2 regions of the Colwellia aquaemaris genome follow, and region 2 is predicted to be linked to the other one. Evidence: predicted binding sites of a transcription regulator. Region 2 holds the regulator's gene; the other holds the start of a gene.
What was found. The regulator NrdR, encoded in region 2, represses ribonucleotide reductase genes. The targets are predictions, from matches to a motif close to AAACACNANATNTNGTGTTT.
Positions count from the first base shown of each region.

Region 1 (9,589 bases), on a different contig from region 2:
AGTTAAAATTGGACCATCATTCTTAGGAACAATCAATGAAACAACTTTTTGCTCACCTTCTAACTTAATACCACGAACACCAGTACCAGTACGGCCAATAGGTTTTAACGCCCATTGCTGTTCGCCCGTTTCAGGATCAATTTTTATTTCGCCCGTTTCACTGTCGCGTTTCTTCTCATTAAAGCGTACTACTTTACCGGCATCTGAGAACAACATAATATCGTTTTCGCCGTTAGTAATATCAACACCAATTAAGGTATCATCATCGCGAAGATTCAAAGCAATAATACCGTTAGCACGTTGGTTCTTGTATGCCGTAAGTGCTGTTTTCTTCACTGTACCTGAGGCTGTCGCCATAATAATGAACTTGTCTTCTTCATATTCACGTACAGGTAAAATAGCGGTAATACGTTCATCATCTTCTAATGGTAATAAGTTAATAATTGGACGACCACGAGCAGTACGGCTAGCCAAAGGTAATTGGTAAACTTTCAACCAATATAACTTGCCGCGGTTAGAGAAACACAAAATTGTATCGTGCGTGTTAGCAACTAGCAGGCGCTCAATGAAATCTTCATCTTTCATCTTAGTCGCTGCTTTACCTTTACCACCACGACGCTGAGCTTCATAATCTGATAATACTTGATACTTAACATATCCTTCATGAGAAAGCGTTACCACAACATCTTCTTCATTGATCAAATCTTCTAATGCTAAATCATGTGAAGCATTAGTAATTTCGGTACGACGCTCATCACCAAAGTCATCACGGATAACTTCTAATTCTTCACGAATTACTTCCATTAAACGTGCAGGACTTGCCAAAATATGTAGCAACTCAGCAATAACATCTAATAATGCTTTGTATTCGTTTAGAATTTTCTCGTGTTCTAAACCGGTTAACTTATGCAAACGTAAATCTAAAATTGCTTGCGCTTGTTGTGCGGTTAAGAAGTACTGGCCATCGCGAATACCAAACTCAGCTTCTACCCATTCAGGACGAGCAGCATCATCACCCGCAGCGCTAAGCATTTCAGCAACATGGCCTAAATCCCAACCGCGTGCAAGTAACTGCTCTTTTGCTTCGCTAGGTGTCGGCGAGTTTTTAATTAATTCTATGATAGGGTCAATATTCGCTAAAGCGATTGATAAACCTTCAAGTAAATGCGCGCGTTCACGAGCTTTACGTAATTCGAAAATGGTTCTGCGAGTTACCACTTCACGACGATGCAAAATAAAGGCATCGAGCATTTCGCGTAAGTTGAATAGTTTCGGCTGGCCATTACTTAGGGCTACCATATTCAAACCAAACGACACTTGCATTTGTGTTAACTTATACAAATTGTTTAAAACAACTTCGCCCACTTCGCCACGCTTCACTTCTATTACCATGCGCATGCCGTCTTTATCAGACTCATCACGTAGGGCCGAAATACCTTCCAAGCGTTTTTCTTTAACCAAGTCAGCCATTTTTTCAATTAAACGAGCTTTATTAACTTGGTACGGAAGTTCATGAACAACAATGGTTTCTTTACCTGATTTTTCATCAACTTCAATTTCTGCACGGGCACGAATTTTAATTTTACCACGGCCAGTTTTATAAGCTTCTTGAATACCTGCACGACCACTGATAATACCTGCCGTAGGGAAGTCTGGGCCTGGAATATATTCTAGTAACTCTTCGAAGCTAAGATCTTCATTATCAATAACAGCTAAACAGCCATTAATCACTTCAGTTAAGTTATGTGGTGGAATATTCGTGGCCATACCTACCGCAATACCAGACGTACCATTAACCAGTAGGTTTGGAATGCGTGTTGGCATAACGGCTGGGATCATTTCAGTGCCATCATAGTTGGCTACATAATCCACAGTCTCTTTGTCTAAATCGGCTAAAATTGAATGAGCAATTTTTGCCATTCTAATTTCGGTATAACGCATTGCCGCCGCTGAATCGCCATCAACAGAACCAAAGTTACCTTGGCCGTCAACCAACATATAGCGTAGTGAAAATGGCTGCGCCATACGAACAATCGTATCATAAACTGCTGTATCACCATGTGGGTGATATTTACCAATAACGTCACCAACAACACGTGCTGATTTTTTATACGGCTTGTTAAAGTCGTTACCTAGCACATTCATTGCAAATAGTACGCGACGATGCACTGGTTTTAAGCCATCACGTACATCTGGTAATGCACGACCTACAATTACACTCATCGCGTAATCTAAATAGGAGCTTTTTAGCTCATCCTCAATATTGACAGGAGCAATATTATTCGCCAAATCGGTCATAAATTGATGGTATCCCTTAACGTAAATCTAATTCAGAAAATTTCGAAATTATTATTTTTAATCAACACGGCATACTAACATAAAACATTGTTATGCCCTACCGCTTTATATTGCTTCATTTTGCCGTTAAAAAGATAAAGTTTCAAGTGCATGTTACTATTAACATTTTTTATAGTTATATAACTGTTTTTATTTGCTTTTATAGTTTTTAAATGGCTTGATAATATATTAACAAAAGCGCATTGTTCGCATTTTAAACACATGTCAGCAAAAAGCGTTTATTTTATCAACATACTTTTCATCTCCATGTCTATTTATACCGAGTAAAACTTTACTTATATATAAGCAAAGCCAAAAAGAACGCCAAAAATTCTTATCATTGACTTTTATTTAAGTTGAATCAATTTTCTCACTGGGCTTGCTGGAAATATTGGTTTAGAATCGCCAACATCAACAAGACAAATAATGATAATGCCATGTCAAAGCCTTTAAATGTTAATCAAGATGAAATAGCCAAATTTGAACAAGTTGCTAGCCAGTGGTGGGAACTTGATGGTGATTTCAAACCACTGCATCAAATCAACCCTTTACGTCGACAATTTATTTGCCAACATGTTGGGAATTTATTCAATAAAGAGATTATTGATGTTGGCTGTGGTGGCGGTATTTTAGCAGAGAGCCTTGCTCAACTTGGTGCTAAGGTAACTGGCATCGACATGGGTCAAGAACCACTAAATGTTGCCAAGCTGCATGCCTTAGAAGCGGGTGTTGAGGTTAACTACCAAAAAATTACTGCTGAAGAGCAAGCCCAGCAGCATCCACAGCACTATGATGTGGTTACCTGTATGGAAATGTTGGAGCATGTGCCCGATCCGGCGTCTATCATCAGTGCTTGTGCGCAGATGGTTAAACCGGGCGGCTACGTGTTCTTTTCAACATTGAATAAATCATTAAAAGCTTATCTATTAGCGATAGTGGCTGCTGAAAAAATATTGAAACTTGTACCAGACGGCACACATGATCATAACAGCTTTATTCGTCCTTCTACGCTAATTTCCTGGGCAGAGTCTGTTGACTTAAAATGTATTGACGCCGCAGGCATTCACTACAATCCATTAACAGAGAATCACAAATTAACTTCATCACTTGATGTAAATTATATTCTTTGCTGCCAACGTGTATAAATAAATTACTTAATACCACTACGTCGATACCTAGGCAATCAGGCATCGACGTCATTCTCGTCACAATAACAACAATGCTATCGAGCGATATTATGTCTACTACCACTAACTCAAAAACTCCTATTGCCGCCGTACTTTTCGATTTAGATGGTACATTATTAGACACCGCTGACGACTTAGGTGCGGCGTTAAATCATGTCTTGGCAAAATATGGAAAACCAACAGTTGCCGCGAGAGACTACCGACCAATTGCATCAGATGGTGCATTAGGATTGCTAAACTTAGGTTTTGGCGAAAGTATTAAGCAATACAATTATGATGATTTACGCCACCAATTTTTAAGTTATTACGAAAATAATATTGCCACGCATACCTGCCTTTACCCGGGCGTTGCACAATTACTACAACAACTTGAAAGCGACAATATCCCTTGGGGTATTATTACCAATAAGCCCGAAGGCTTAACCCAAAAATTACTGCCCCACTATCCTGAGTTTGCAAACTGTGCAGTTATGGTTGGCGGTGACACGCTTGAAAAACGCAAACCCGATCCCGAGCCAATATTACATGCCTGTCAACAAATCAATGTTGATAATCAACAGTGTTTTTATGTCGGTGATGCCCTACGTGATATTCAAGCGGGTAATAGCGCAATAATGAAGACCTTTGTGGCTAAATGGGGTTATATCTTAGCTAATGAAAATTGCCAAGCATGGCAAGCAGATCATATTATAAATAGCCCTACGGATTTATTGGCGTTTATCAAATAGTATCAATGTAAGTAAAATGAAGCCTTTTACGAACCTTTTTCAAAAAGATACACGGACAATAATAAATGGGTGATTAAGCGTGAAAGACTAATGCCTTACCTGTTAACGATAATTTAACTTTTTATCGACAAAGTAGCCTTACATTTTATAGGTACTCTTAGTTGACGATCTTAAAACGATCATTAAATGATGATTAAATAAACACTCGTCAATTGTCTTGTATAAGAATTACACTAAAAACATAACGTATTGATTTTTAATATAAATAAGTCACATATATTCTTTAGTCATATAAACCCCTAAAATTAACTTAAAATAATTTAGCGGTGAAAAAAAACTTAAAATAAGCGTTGCGTTTTAGAAAAATCAAAATTAAAAAGCGCTACTAAGTTAGTTGTTACTAACAGAACTTTTACTCTAAAAAAATCAACTAAAATTCAACATTTTTTATCGCTTGCATTGTCAGGCAAACCTCACTATCTTGTGATTAGTTTTTTTAAAACCCCAAGATATAGTGCATTTTTCATTCAGCAACTTTTGAATGACTTACGACTCTTCTCGTAAAGTTGCCATCTTGAGGTCATTAACAATATGAACACCTATTGTAGGTGATTAAAACAATAAATAGATTTACAGGTCTTTCATGAATAACAACCTCTTTGTTACAAAGCGTAATGGCTCAAAAGAACCCATCGATTTAGAAAAAATCCACCAAGTAATTGCTTGGGCTGCTGAAGGTCTAGATAATGTTTCAGTTTCTCAAGTTGAGCTAAAATCTCATATTCAGTTTTATGATGGTATTAAAACTGCGGATATTCATGAAACCATTATTAAATCTGCCGCTGATTTAATTTCAGAGGAAACACCTGACTATCAATACTTGTCAGCTCGTTTAGCTATTTTCCATTTACGTAAGAAAGCCTATGGCCAATTTGAGCCACCTAAACTTTACCCGCACGTGGTAAATTTAGTTGAAGCGGGAAAATATGATCAACACCTTTTAAGTGACTATAGTGAAGCTGAATTTGAAGAGATGGAAAGCTTTCTTGATCATCGTCGTGATTTAGATTTTAGCTACGCTGCGGTAAAACAGTTAGAAGGTAAATACCTAGTACAAAACCGTGTCACTGGTGAAATTTATGAAAGCGCCCAATTCTTATATATTTTGGTGGCCGCCTGTTTATTTGCCAAGTACCCAAAAGAAACACGTTTAGACTATGTGAAAGGCTTCTATAACGCAATTTCAACCTTTAAGCTTTCTCTGCCAACGCCAATTATGGCGGGTGTTCGTACGCCAACACGCCAGTTCTCTTCATGTGTATTAATTGAATGTGGCGACAGCTTAGATTCAATTAACGCAACATCAAGTTCAATTGTTAAATATGTTTCGCAACGTGCGGGTATTGGTATTAATGCCGGTCGAATTCGCGCATTGGGCAGCACTATTCGTAACGGTGAAGCATTTCACACTGGTTGTATTCCATTTTACAAGCTCTTTCAAACGGCTGTTAAAAGCTGTTCACAAGGTGGCGTTCGTGGTGGTGCAGCCACCCTATTCTACCCGCTTTGGCATTTAGAAGTTGAAAGCTTACTGGTCCTTAAAAACAACCGTGGTGTTGAAGAAAACCGTGTTCGCCACTTAGATTACGGCGTACAGTTTAACAAGCTTATGTATCAACGCTTGATCAAAGGTGAGTCAATCACTTTATTTAGTCCAAGCGATGTACCTGGCTTATACGATGCGTTCTTTGAAAACCAAGAAAAGTTTGAAGAACTATACGTTAAATATGAGGCAGATGACTCTATTCGTAAAAAGCGTATTAAAGCCATTGAATTATTTACCTTATTCGCTCAAGAACGTGCAAGTACAGGCCGTATTTACTTACAAAATGTTGACCACTGTAATACTCATTCGCCATTTGAGCCAACGGTTGCACCTATTCGCCAAAGTAACTTATGTTTGGAAATTGCTCTACCAACAAAACCAATGGAAGATGTTAACGACCCAACTGGTGAAATCGCTTTATGTACGTTATCAGCATTTAACTTAGGTGCTATCGACAGCCTTGATGAATTAGATGGCTTAGCAGACTTAGCCGTGCGTGCCCTAGATAGCCTATTAGATTACCAAGACTACCCAGTTCCGGCTGCACATAACGCCACTATGGGACGACGTACCTTAGGTATAGGCGTAATTAACTATGCCTACTATCTAGCTAAAAATGGCGTATTCTATTCAAATGGTAGCGCAAATAATTTAACACACCGTACCTTTGAAGCGATTCAATACTACCTATTGAAAGCCTCAAACCAGTTAGCTATTGAACAAGGTGCGTGTCCTAAATTTAATGAAACTCGTTTATCAAAAGGTATTTTACCTATCGATACATACAAAAAAGAAATCGATAATATTACCGGTGAGCAACTGCATTTAGATTGGGAAAGCTTACGAGCCAGCATTAAAGAGCACGGCGTGCGTAACTCAACAGTTTCAGCATTAATGCCGTCAGAAACGTCTTCTCAAATCTCTAATGCGACCAATGGAATTGAGCCACCTCGTGGCCTAATTAGTATTAAAGCCAGTAAAGACGGTATCTTGAAACAAGTTGTACCTGAGTACCAAAGATTAAAAGATAACTATGAATTACTTTGGAATATTCCAGACAACGAAGGTTACTTACAACTAGTAGGTATTATGCAGAAGTTTATTGACCAAACAATATCGGCCAATACCAACTATGACCCATCACGATTTGAAGGTGGCAAAGTACCAATCAAGCAAGTGTTAAAAGATATTCTAACTGCCTACAAACTAGGTGTTAAAACTATGTATTACCACAATACTCGCGATGGCGCTGACGATAGTCAAACCGAAGTTGAAGACGATGGTTGTGCCGGTGGCGCTTGTAAAATTTAGCGCCAGCAAAGAGGAAAACGCTAGGTTTTCCTCTTTTTTTGCATCAAATAATAAACATTAAATAATTATAAAACTCACTCAATAACCACTAAGTGACGAAATATAGCTAACGCAAGCCGTATTTCAAGGAGATATAAATGTCGTACACTACGTTTAACCAAACACCTAACAACGCCTTGTTAGAGCCAATGTTTTTGGGAAACAGTGTTAATGTTGCACGATACGATCAGCAACGTTTTGTTGCCTTTGAAAAACTAATTGAAAAGCAATTATCATTTTTTTGGCGTCCAGAAGAAATTGATGTATCAAAAGATCGCGCTGATTGGCAAAGCCTGACTGCATCTGAAAAGCATATTTTCATTTCTAATTTGAAATACCAAACCCTACTCGACTCAATGGCAGCCCGCTCTGTTAATGCGGTATTATTGCCATTAGTATCATTACCGGAAGTTGAAACTTGGGTTGAAACTTGGGCCTTTAGTGAAACCATTCACTCACGCTCATATACACATATTTTACGTAACTTATTTACCGACCCAAGTGAAGTGTTTGACGATATCATGGTGAACCCAGCGATATTAAAACGTGCTTCAAGCATCGCAAAATATTTTGACGCCGTGATCATCACCACACAATTGTTACAATCTCAAGGCGCAGGTAGCTACGAAGTTGATGGTGAAACAATTGAAGTAAATGAACGTAAGTTAAAAGAGCGCTTATTCTTAGCAATATGCTCGGTTAATGCTTTAGAGGCCGTTCGTTTTTATGTCAGTTTTGCTTGTTCATTTGCCTTTGCTGAGCGTGAATTACTTGAAGGTAATGCAAAAATCATCAAGTTAATTGCCCGTGATGAAGCCTTACATTTAACGGGTACTCAACACATTCTTAATAACTGGATGTCAGGTAAAGACGACCCTGAAATGCAAGAAATAGCTACCGAGTTACGCGACCAAGGTAAGCAAATATTTTTAGATGTTGTTGAACAAGAAAAAGAATGGGCGCAGTACTTATTTAAAGACGGCTCAATGATAGGCCTTAATGCGCAAATTTTGAATCAATACATCGAATATATCAGTAACCAGCGCTTAGCTGCCATTGGCTTTGAAGCGCCATTTGATATCAAGAGCAATCCACTACCTTGGATGAATGCTTACCTTGTAAGTGATAACGTGCAAGTTGCGCCACAAGAAACAGAAATTTCTAGCTACCTTGTTGGTCAAGTTGACTCATCAGTATCAAGTGATGATTTCGACGATTTTGATTTATAATCAAATATTGCCCATATAAATCAAATGTTAGTCACTAACCTATCTAAAGCTATCGGATAATTTATTATGTCGAAAGATTTAGATAGCGTTAGTGACGAAAAATCATCAGCTGAAAATAAAGAAAAAACGCCCATCAAAATTTCTGTTGCCGATCAAGAAATCATCTACCTAGATTCACATAAAAACCTATTAGAATGTTTAGAATCATCAAATGTAGAAGTACACTACCATTGCCGAGATGGTTTTTGTGGCGCTTGTCGCGTTGCCCTTAAAAGTGGTGAAATCAATTACCCGCAAGGAGAGCCTTTAGCCTTTGTTGGTGACGGTGAAATTTTACCTTGTTGCTGTATTCCAACGACAAGCATCGAAATTGAAGTTGAATAACAAGAAAATACAAAAAACTAACCAAAAACAATAAATTCAATCGAATTCGCGACTGACGTGCATAATAGTTGGCTAAAATAACGAACGAAGTGAGACTAGCCAACTGTTTTTAGTCCTGCTTGATAGGCAAATTTTGACTCACACTATAAGCAAAATATATAAACCATAAATATATCATCAAATCCAGAGAACGTTGATAAACACCCACCACTAGTGAATTAGGGTCTAGATTTAAGAAAGCGTAAATGCAAATGCCGCCGATGGTAAAGCTTACAAATTTATAAACTTTAAGTTGCCCAATGAATGATGAACCGGATGACAAAATAAATATTGAAATTATCCCGCATAAATAACCAGGAAAAGCAGACAACATATGAATGTTATGGGACATCGTAGGCTCATCTGGCCTACATTCAAAATCACATGGATATAATGCAGAAATGCCAAGAGTTACAGCATAAACAATAATAAAGCTAAGTCCTATTATATTTCTCTTTGTTTTAGGGACTACTAAAAAGCAAGTAAATACAAATGCAAGTATAAAAAGCTCTGTAGGAATAAAGCCTAAATAATTTACATATTCACCATGTGGAGCACCTGTTGCTCCTAGTTCACTGATAAACTGAGATATATGACTATATTCAGGATAATATAAGCCTCCAATAATAATTGTCCCAGCAAACCAAACAAGGCTCAATATTGGAAAAGCTAAAAGTAAATTTTGTCGATTCAACAGCCGTACCTCTGATAGTTTGCCTAACGCCTCAT
Region 1 covers NZ_BAAJLV010000010.1:86-9,674, reverse strand. Annotated here, with positions in the region: gene gyrA (DNA topoisomerase (ATP-hydrolyzing) subunit A) at 1-2,298, opposite strand, end outside; gene ubiG (bifunctional 2-polyprenyl-6-hydroxyphenol methylase/3-demethylubiquinol 3-O-methyltransferase UbiG) at 2,775-3,482, shown strand; gene AC27HL_RS18140 (HAD family hydrolase) at 3,575-4,252, shown strand; gene nrdA (class 1a ribonucleoside-diphosphate reductase subunit alpha) at 4,896-7,169, shown strand; gene nrdB (class Ia ribonucleoside-diphosphate reductase subunit beta) at 7,307-8,437, shown strand; gene yfaE (class I ribonucleotide reductase maintenance protein YfaE) at 8,504-8,821, shown strand; gene AC27HL_RS18120 (DUF998 domain-containing protein) at 8,931-9,554, opposite strand.
Region 1: nrdA (class 1a ribonucleoside-diphosphate reductase subunit alpha) is a predicted target of NrdR. The motif match lies at 4,753-4,772, and genes of this name have one in related genera.

Region 2 (9,589 bases):
TGATAGTGTTGGGCCTATCGAAGTACCAATTGGTATGTTTGGTCAAAGTGGCGCTCGATCATTTAATTTATTAATTGAAAACTGCCAAAAAAATGAATCATGTCATCAGGCATTTCCGAATTTAGCCCAAGAATTTCAGGCCGTTAAAAAGCGCTTAGCAAACCAGCCAGTAAGTTTTGATATTTTACACCCTCGTATTGGCACCACGACTAAGTTTGTACTTGATGATACTAAGTTTACCGGTAACTTACGCTTTCAACTTTATGGCATGGAAGGGCGTTCTATGGTGCCACTTGTGATCCACCAAGCTTACCTAGAAAATTATCAGCCTTTGATAGGCTTAATGGCTCGCACTGAAGATGAACAATTAGTATATACCGGCTTGTTATTTAACATTGTTTGTAACGAAGACATGCCTCGAATAAGTGCTGAAGATAAAATGCATGACGGCGATAATAATTTTGACGGTAATGATAGTCATTTTGCTTGGCAGGCAATATGTCCTTTCTTTCCGCAATATCGCCCTAGTGAAGATTTTTATCAAAGTGTCACTGCTGATATTCCAACTTTGATTTTATCAGGAAACCTAGACCCAGTAACGCCGCCAAGTAATGGTGACTACGCTGATAAATCACTGCCAAATAGCCATCATATTGTTGTTGAAAATGCATCTCATACTGTCGCTATGAGCACATGCGCCAACATGATTATTAATGAGTTCTTAAGCAAGAAAGATCCAAAATCGCTCGATGAATCTTGTCTTGAAGATGTACCGGCAGAAACATTTATGACTAGTGTTAACGGCGTTCAATAGGCTCTTGTGAGTAATAGTAAAGGAATAAAAAATGATTGAAGTAAATAATTTACATAAGAGCTTTATCGATAAGAAAAATACCGTAAAAGCCTTAGACGGCCTGTCTTTTACTGCAAAAGATGGTGAAATTACGGGAATTTTAGGACCAAACGGTGCGGGCAAAACCACCTGTTTACGCACGCTTTATGGCTTGCTTTCTGCCGATGAAGGTTTTGCTACTATCGACGGCATTAAAGTTACAGAAAATCCACTAGCTGCGCGGGCAAAACTAGGCATATTTCCTGATAAGTTTGGCTTGTACGAGCGTTTAACGGCATATGAACAAATTGACTATTTTGCCAGTATTCATGGCATGTCGGGAAATACCAAAAAGCAGGCAATTGAGCAAGTCATTAAAGACTTAGAATTAGAAGATTTAGCACATCGGAAAACCGTTGGATTTTCACAAGGGCAACGCATGAAGGTAACTTTAGCGCAATCTTTGGTGCATCAACCTAAGAATTTTGTTCTTGATGAACCAACCCGCGGCTTAGACGTGATGAGTACCAGAATTTTACGCAACCATTTGGCGAAATTTAAAGCAAAAGGACACTGCATTTTGTTTTCTTCACATGTCATGCAAGAAGTTGCTGCATTATGTGATCGGGTAATTATTGTTGCCAATGGTAAACTTGCGGCACAAGGTACACCGCAAGAGTTATGTGACTTAGCGGGTGAAACGCATTTAGAAGAAGCGTTTGTTAAATTAATTGGCTCAGATGAAGGAGTAGCAGCATGATCCAGTTTAAAGCTTTGCTATTAAAAGAATATAAAGAAGCATTTCGTGATAAACGAGCGCTAATGGTTGCTTTAATGATGGCGTTTATGGCGCCAATTATGATCATGGTAATGTCAAAAATAGTTATTGAAAAAGCCATTGATGAACCACCAGCATATATTAAATTCACCGGCTCTGAATACGCACCTAAGTTAATTGAACACCTTGCTAAGCAAAATATTTTCAGCTTTGCTGATGTACCCAATGAAGATAAAGCGATTTGGGACGAGCGTAATATCATGATTGATATTCCAGAAGATTACGCAAAAAATATGGCTGAAGGTAAAACCATTATGGTGCATTTAAAAGCTGATTTTAATGACAAAGCCGTTCGCCCGCCAACACGTCGAATCAATAATGCCGTACGTGAATTTTCATTGTCTATTGGTTACAAGCGGTTATTATTAAGAGGCGTTGATGTGCGCTTACTTAACGCTGTAAAAGTGGTGGAGCAAGATTTAGCTAAACCTGACGCAACCTTTATTATGATTTCAATGATGATGGGGTTGTACATGATGATGGCCGCATTTATGTCAGGATTGTCTGTCGCAATTGACTCGAGTGCGGGTGAGCGCGAGCGTAATGTATTGGAAATGCTGTTGTGCCAACCTGTGAGTACAATGAAAATAGTGCTAGCGAAACTTTGCAGTGCTTCAACCATATCGGTTATTGGCGTTGCTATGGTGCTAGTTTTAACGTCAATTTCAGTCGGTTTTGTTGATTTAACTAAAATTGGTGCAACATTCAGTTTAGGTATACCTAAAGCTTTAACCTTATTATTCTTACTGTTACCTATTTGTTTCTTTGCGACCGCCTGTCAATTGTTTTTAGCTTTTCAAACTAAAAGTTTTAAAGAAGCACAATCAACCGTCAACATGATCATTGCTATTCCTGCCTTTGTACCAGTTGCACTTATGCTAATGGATGATCGTCCACAATGGCTAGATTGGATGCCGATTGCTGGGCAGTCATTAATTATGGAAGACATTTTTAAAGGTGTGGAAGTGAATTGGCTAGCAATGTTAACCACAAGCGGAGTAACCATAGGTATTACTGTGCTATTAGTTACTATGTTAGCGAAAAAGCTGAAGTCAGAAAAAGTTGTGATGGCGTTGAGCTAGAAAACGAAAAAATTGATGATACCTAAGTTAATACTATGTTAAATTCTACGCTTATAACAATATCAGTCCCTTATAAGCAAAGAAGTACTTGTAAGCAAGCTGAATGCAAGGATAGTTTTTTGTCTCATCAATTAATTTTTCAACAATGGCTGGAGGAGTATGAAAAACTTCTTCGCCATATTATTAGCGGTTTTGAAGCCAAAGCCGCTATTCAAGATGAATTATTTCAAGAAATCGCATTGAATATCTGGCGAGCACTACCTCAATATCGCAGTGAAGCCAGTGCAAAAACTTTTGTTGCCCGTATTGCTCATAATGTATTGGCTACCCATGTAGCTAAATCCGTGAAAACAATAAAAACAGAGCAAGACTTTGACGATGGTTTAACTGTCGATCATAAGCATGCAACCCCATACCAAGAACTTGATCAGCAACAAAGGCAACAACGATTGGCACAAGCAATTCGCCAATTAAAGCTAGAACAGCAACAAGTTATCACTTTGGCGCTTGAAGGTATGAGTTACCAAGAAATTGCTGATGTTTTGGCTATTTCCACTAACTTAGTTGGCGTGCGATTACAAAGGGCTAAGGCCAAGTTAATGCAGTTGTTGGAGGCAGTATGAATAAAAACAACAATAATGAGAAACAGCAGCTTGAATCAAAACCGCTTCCTGAAGATAGAGCAGCAGAAGATGCATGGGCAAAAATTAGTGAAGATTGGCAAACACAGCCAACGCCTAAAACTGATATTCAAGCACTAATTAAACGTACGCGTCGACGCACTCGTGGCGCAAAGTTTTGTTTTGCATTGAATGTTATTGCTACGTTAGGTTTGTTGGTGGCGTTTATGTATGGCATTTACGATGGCCAATGGGGAGAGCCAGTAAACATATATATAGGACTTGGTGGTTTAATCTCCCTAGTCTTTATTTATTTTGAAGCAAAAATTCGTATCGCAATATGGTCGCAACTTTGCGACAGTCCAGAAAAGGCAATTGATCATGCGATTGCAGGTAGTGAATCATCTATGCGTTATATGTGGATAACTAAGTTATCATTTTTACCCTTTCTGCCTTTAGTAAACTGGTTTGTTTACACTGTCAGTCAAACCAGCGACAAAGCTGCACTTCCGGGTTATTTAATGGCTAATGGCTTTATGTTGGTTATTTATCTTATTGTTGACTATTTATATAGAAAACGTAGGAAAGAATACCAGCAGCTTTTGCAGATGAAATAGCTATTTAAAATGGAATTTCCCTTTTTTTTAGAATTATATTTTGAATAAGCGGACTTATCCTGATTTAAATTTGTTGTTTTTCCCACTCCAAGGCAGTATATTGGTTCTGCTAATTATTTGATGGCTTCGTTAAAAACTTTTAACGCTAACCTCAAAGCATAATTGATTGCAAAATGAACTAAAAGAGCGTGGTTTTATCATATACAACCCCTACAAGTTCAGGCAAAATATGCCGCAATTATTTTTGACCTTGCTAATGTTGAAAAACAAAAGCCAACTAATGCCGCTGGCAGACTAATTGAGGAAATTACATGTTTACACGTGATATGAATATTGCTGATTTTGATCCAGAACTTTATCAAGCAATGAGTAATGAAGTTGTTCGCCAAGAAGAACACATTGAACTTATTGCTTCAGAAAATTATACCAGTCCTCGAGTTATGGAAGCACAAGGTTCTCAATTCACTAATAAGTATGCTGAAGGTTACCCAGGCAAGCGTTATTACGGTGGTTGTGAGAATGCAGATGTCGCTGAGCAGTTAGCTATTGATCGTGCTAAAGAATTATTTGGTGCAACTTATGCTAATGTTCAACCACATGCTGGTTCCCAGGCTAATAGTGCTGTCTACATGGCTCTGCTTGAAGCGGGAGATACTATTTTAGGAATGAGTTTAGCCCATGGTGGGCATCTTACTCATGGTTCGCCAGTAAACTTTTCTGGGAAACTTTATAACATAATTCCTTACGGTATAGATGATAACGGTCAGATTGATTATGAAGAGATGGAAGTGTTGGCTGAAGAACATAAGCCTAAAATGATTATTGGCGGCTTCTCTGCATACTCTCAAAAGGTCGACTGGGCACGTATGCGTGAAATTGCCGATAAAGTTGGTGCTTATTTTGTAGTTGATATGGCTCATGTTGCCGGTTTAGTTGCAGCAGGCCTTTACCCTAATCCAGTTCCTCACGCTCATGTTGTCACGACTACTACACATAAAACATTAGCTGGCCCACGTGGTGGTTTAATTGTTTCAGGTTGTGATGACGAAGCAATTTACAAGAAGTTAAACAGCGCTGTATTCCCAGGTGGTCAAGGTGGCCCATTAATGCATATTATCGCTGCTAAAGCGGTAGCGTTTAAAGAAGCATTGTCTCCTGAATTTAAAGCCTATCAACAAAATGTGTTAGATAACGCTAAAGCTATGGTTGTGGTATTACAAGAACGTGGCTATAAAGTGGTTTCAAACGGTACTGAAAACCATTTGTTATTGCTTGATTTAATTGACAAAGATATCACTGGTAAAGATGCTGACGCTGCACTTGGTCGTGCTCATATCACAGTAAACAAAAACTCAGTACCAAATGACCCACGTTCACCGTTTGTAACATCTGGCTTACGCTTAGGTACACCAGCAATTACTCGTCGTGGTTTTGGTGTTGAAGAAACTAAAGCAATTACAACTTTTGTTTGTGATATTTTAGATGATATTACTAACGAAGAAACAATTGTGAAAGTACAAGCTGGCATTAAAGAGCTATGCGCACGTTTCCCAGTTTACAAGTAAAGCTATAATGTAAATGATAAAATACCGAGCAGTTCAATAGCGCTGCTTAGTACTTATAAATGGTCACTTAGGTGGCCATTTTTTATAGCCAATAAAAACCTCTCAGTTTAAAATTTTGTGCTTTTAAATTTTCCCTGTAAGTTTTTTAGCTTAATGGCGTGTTTTCAATTAAAATGCCCACTTATGTTTATTAGGTCGAATTAACTACGGAAATCATCCATGTATTGTCCTTTTTGCTCTGCCACCGATACTAAAGTTATCGACTCTCGTTTAGTTTCTGATGGTCATCAAGTGCGCCGTCGTCGCGAATGTTTAGTGTGCCATGAACGCTATACGACTTTTGAAAGTGCTGAGCTCGTCATGCCGCGCATCATTAAGCGTGATGGCTCTCGTGAGCCGTTTAATGAAGATAAAATGCGCAATGGTTTAGTTCGAGCCTTAGAAAAAAGACCTGTTAGTACAGAAGAAATGGAATTGTCGATAAATAAACTTAAATCTAAGTTACGCGCTACAGGTGAACGAGAAGTGTCGAGTGAAATGCTTGGCACTATAATTATGGAACAGTTAAAAAGCTTAGACAAAGTCGCCTATATTCGCTTTGCTTCAGTATATCGCTCTTTTGAAGACATTAAAGAGTTTGGTGAAGAAATTGCCCGCTTAGGCGATAGTGAATAACAACTAGCAGTAATGAAAGCCGTAAGAGCAAACCATGACTACATTTACCTTAACTGATCATCAATACATGCAACGCGCTATCGAATTGGCTAAGCGCGGCCATTACACTACGTCTCCTAATCCAAGAGTAGGCTGCGTACTTGTTAAAAATGGGGAAATTGTTGGTGAAGGTTTTCACAAAAAAGCAGGGCAAGGTCATGCCGAAGTTCATGCTTTAGCTCAAGCTGGCGATAAGGCAAAAGGCGCAACAGCTTATGTCACATTAGAGCCTTGTAGTCACTATGGTTTAACACCGCCATGTGCTGAAGCGTTAATTAAGGCGCAAGTTGCTCACGTTATTGCCGCTATGGTTGACCCTAATCCAAAAGTGTCAGGCCGTGGTTTAAGGTTATTGGAAGCGGCAGGTATTTCAAGCCAATCTGGCTTGTTAGAGCAAGACGCGCGGGCTTTAAACCCAGGCTTTATTGAATTAATGACGCATAAAAAGCCTTATGTGCGCTGTAAATTAGCCGCTAGTTTAGATGGGAAAACCGCTATGGCCAGTGGTGAGAGTCAATGGATCACCGGAGCAGAAGCACGAGCGGATGTGCAAAGACTGCGAGCGCAAAGCTGCGGCGTTATTTGTGGCGCAGATTCTGTTATTGCAGATAAAGCGAGAATGAATGTACGTTGGCAGTCACTTGGCTCTGTACAATGTATTTATCCAGAAGCAGAGGTAAGACAACCACTGCGTATTATCATTGATGGTAAAAATCGTCTATCGCCTGAGCTGCCGATTTTCCAAGAGTCAGGTAGAATATTAATTATTCGACATACTATTGAAAACATACATAGTTGGCCTCACTTTGTAGAACAAGTTGTAATTTCCAAGGCAGAAAATAGCGATTATATCGATTTAAAGTCGTTACTATCCTATTTAGCTAAAATTGGCTTAAATGATGTACTGATTGAGTCAGGTGCTCAGTTAGCTGGGGCATTTATAAGCCAAAACCTAGTAAATGAGCTAGTTTTATTTCAGGCGCCTAAATTGATGGGTAATGACGGCAAAGATTTAGTTAATATGCCGGAAATAGTAAAGCTAGCACAGGCAAAAAATTTAGAAATTACCGATATACGCATGGTTGGTAAAGATATTCGCTTAACGGCCAATTTTGGTCATTAAAGTCAATTTGCTGATTGTATAGCTTGCTCTCAGTATTATTAATAAAGGTAATGAAAGTACAATGTTTACTGGAATTATAGAAGCCGTAGGGCACTTAAAAGCAATAAATACTTCAGGCGATGGTGCACGAGTAACCGTAGCAACGGGGACACTTGATTTATCAGATGTAAAATTAGGCGACTCCATTGCGACTAATGGTATTTGCCTAACGGTAGTCGCGTTAGATAATGCAAGTTTTAGTGCTGATGTTTCAAGTGAAACCTTAACCCGTACAGGTTTTGCACACTATCAAATAGGTAGTCCTGTTAACCTTGAAAAAGCCATGTTGCCAACAACGCGATTTGGTGGTCATATGGTTTCAGGTCATGTTGACGCCGTCAGCGAAATTACCAGTATTGAACACAAAGGCAATAGTATTGATTATTGGCTAACCATGCCGGCAGAGTTGTCAGCATATATTGCTGAAAAGGGCTCTATCACTATTGATGGCACTAGCCTAACGGTGAATAGTTTAACGCAAGATAAGTTTCGTTTAACAATTGTGCCGCACACGACAGAGCAGACAATTATTAGTAAATATCAAGTGGGCACGCAAGTTAACTTAGAGGTTGATTTAATTGCCCGTTATATAGAAAGATTACTTACCAAGCAAACAACTGACCAGTCAACAGAGTCAGGTGTTACGCATGCGCTATTAGCGCGCAGTGGTTTTATTAAATAAAGAGGTTGTCATGAATTTACACACGCCACAAGAGATTATCGACGATATTGCTCAGGGTAAAATGGTTATCTTAATGGATGACGAAGATCGCGAAAATGAAGGTGACTTCATTATGGCGGCAGAAAAAGTGACGCCAGAGGCGATCAACTTTATGGCAACACATGGTCGTGGTCTTATTTGTATGCCGATGTCTGCACAGCGCTGTGAAGCATTAAAATTACCATTGATGGTTGATAAAAATGATGCACAATTTACTACTAACTTTACCGTGTCAATTGAAGCGGCTGAAGGGGTAACAACAGGGATTTCTGCCGCAGATAGAGCGACAACTGTTCTAGCGGCGGTAGCCAAAGATGCCGATCATAACTCTATTGTGCAACCAGGTCATATTTTTCCATTAATTGCTAAAGATGGTGGCGTATTAAACCGTGCTGGTCATACCGAAGCTGGGGTTGATTTAGCGCGTTTAGCTGGGCTGGAAGCTGCAGCTGTTATTGTTGAAATTCTCAATGAAGATGGCACTATGGCGCGTCGTCCGGATTTAGAAATTATTGCAGAAAAGCATGGCGTTAAAATGGGCACTATTGCCGATCTTATCGAATATCGTAATGCTAATGAAACTACCATTGAACGCGTGTCTCAGTGTAAACTGCCAACCGCTTTTGGCGATTTTGATTTAACCGTATTTAAAGACACCATTGATGGTCAAGCGCACTTTGCTTTAACTAAAGGCGATATTAAAGCAGAAGAGCCAACATTAGTGCGTGTACATTTAGAAAATACTTTTAGAGACTTACTGTTCAGCCAGCGTGAAAGTGTCGCTAAATGGCCAATGGCAAATGCTTTGGAAAAAATTGGCAAGGAAGGTGGCGTGTTGGTGCTGTTGGGTAAGCATGAATCGCCAATGGAGCTGATTGCGCAAGTGGAAAAATATGCTAAGTTAGATGCTGGTGAAAGCGTGAAAGAAGTGAAACGCCATGTTGGCTCACGTAATGTTGGTGTTGGCTCGCAAATTTTAGCAAATTTAGGTGTTAGCAAAATGCGTTTGTTAAGCTCACAAACTAAATACCATTCATTGTCTGGTTTTGGCTTAGAAGTCGTTGAATATATTGCTGAATAACGTCGATGATACCTAATAAATAAAAAGGCCGTTTGAATTCATTCAAACGGCCTTTTTACTATTTTAGTATAAATTTTAATGTTCGACTATTGATAGCGCCTTAGGCAATAAACTGGTTTATCTTGGCAATAATTCCTTCGCTATCTAGTCCTAATTCCTGATGAATTTCAGCTTGCGTACCGTGTTTAATAAAGTTATCTGGCAAGCCAATGTTGAGGATTTTCTTCATCATGCCTTGGCTAAGAATATACTCATTTACCCCTGAGCCTGCACCACCTGCTATGGCATTATCTTCAACCGTTACAATACAATCATGTGTAGCACATAAGTCATTGATTAGCGTTTGGTCTAAAGGTT
Region 2 covers NZ_BAAJLV010000001.1:723,686-733,274, forward strand. Annotated here, with positions in the region: gene AC27HL_RS03190 (alpha/beta fold hydrolase) at 1-814, shown strand, start outside; gene AC27HL_RS03195 (ABC transporter ATP-binding protein) at 846-1,592, shown strand; gene AC27HL_RS03200 (ABC transporter permease) at 1,589-2,752, shown strand; gene AC27HL_RS03205 (RNA polymerase sigma factor) at 2,872-3,375, shown strand; gene AC27HL_RS03210 (hypothetical protein) at 3,372-3,989, shown strand; gene glyA (serine hydroxymethyltransferase) at 4,301-5,554, shown strand; gene nrdR (transcriptional regulator NrdR) at 5,774-6,229, shown strand; gene ribD (bifunctional diaminohydroxyphosphoribosylaminopyrimidine deaminase/5-amino-6-(5-phosphoribosylamino)uracil reductase RibD) at 6,264-7,391, shown strand; gene AC27HL_RS03230 (riboflavin synthase) at 7,453-8,112, shown strand; gene ribBA (bifunctional 3,4-dihydroxy-2-butanone-4-phosphate synthase/GTP cyclohydrolase II) at 8,123-9,232, shown strand; gene dxs (1-deoxy-D-xylulose-5-phosphate synthase) at 9,333-9,589, opposite strand, start outside.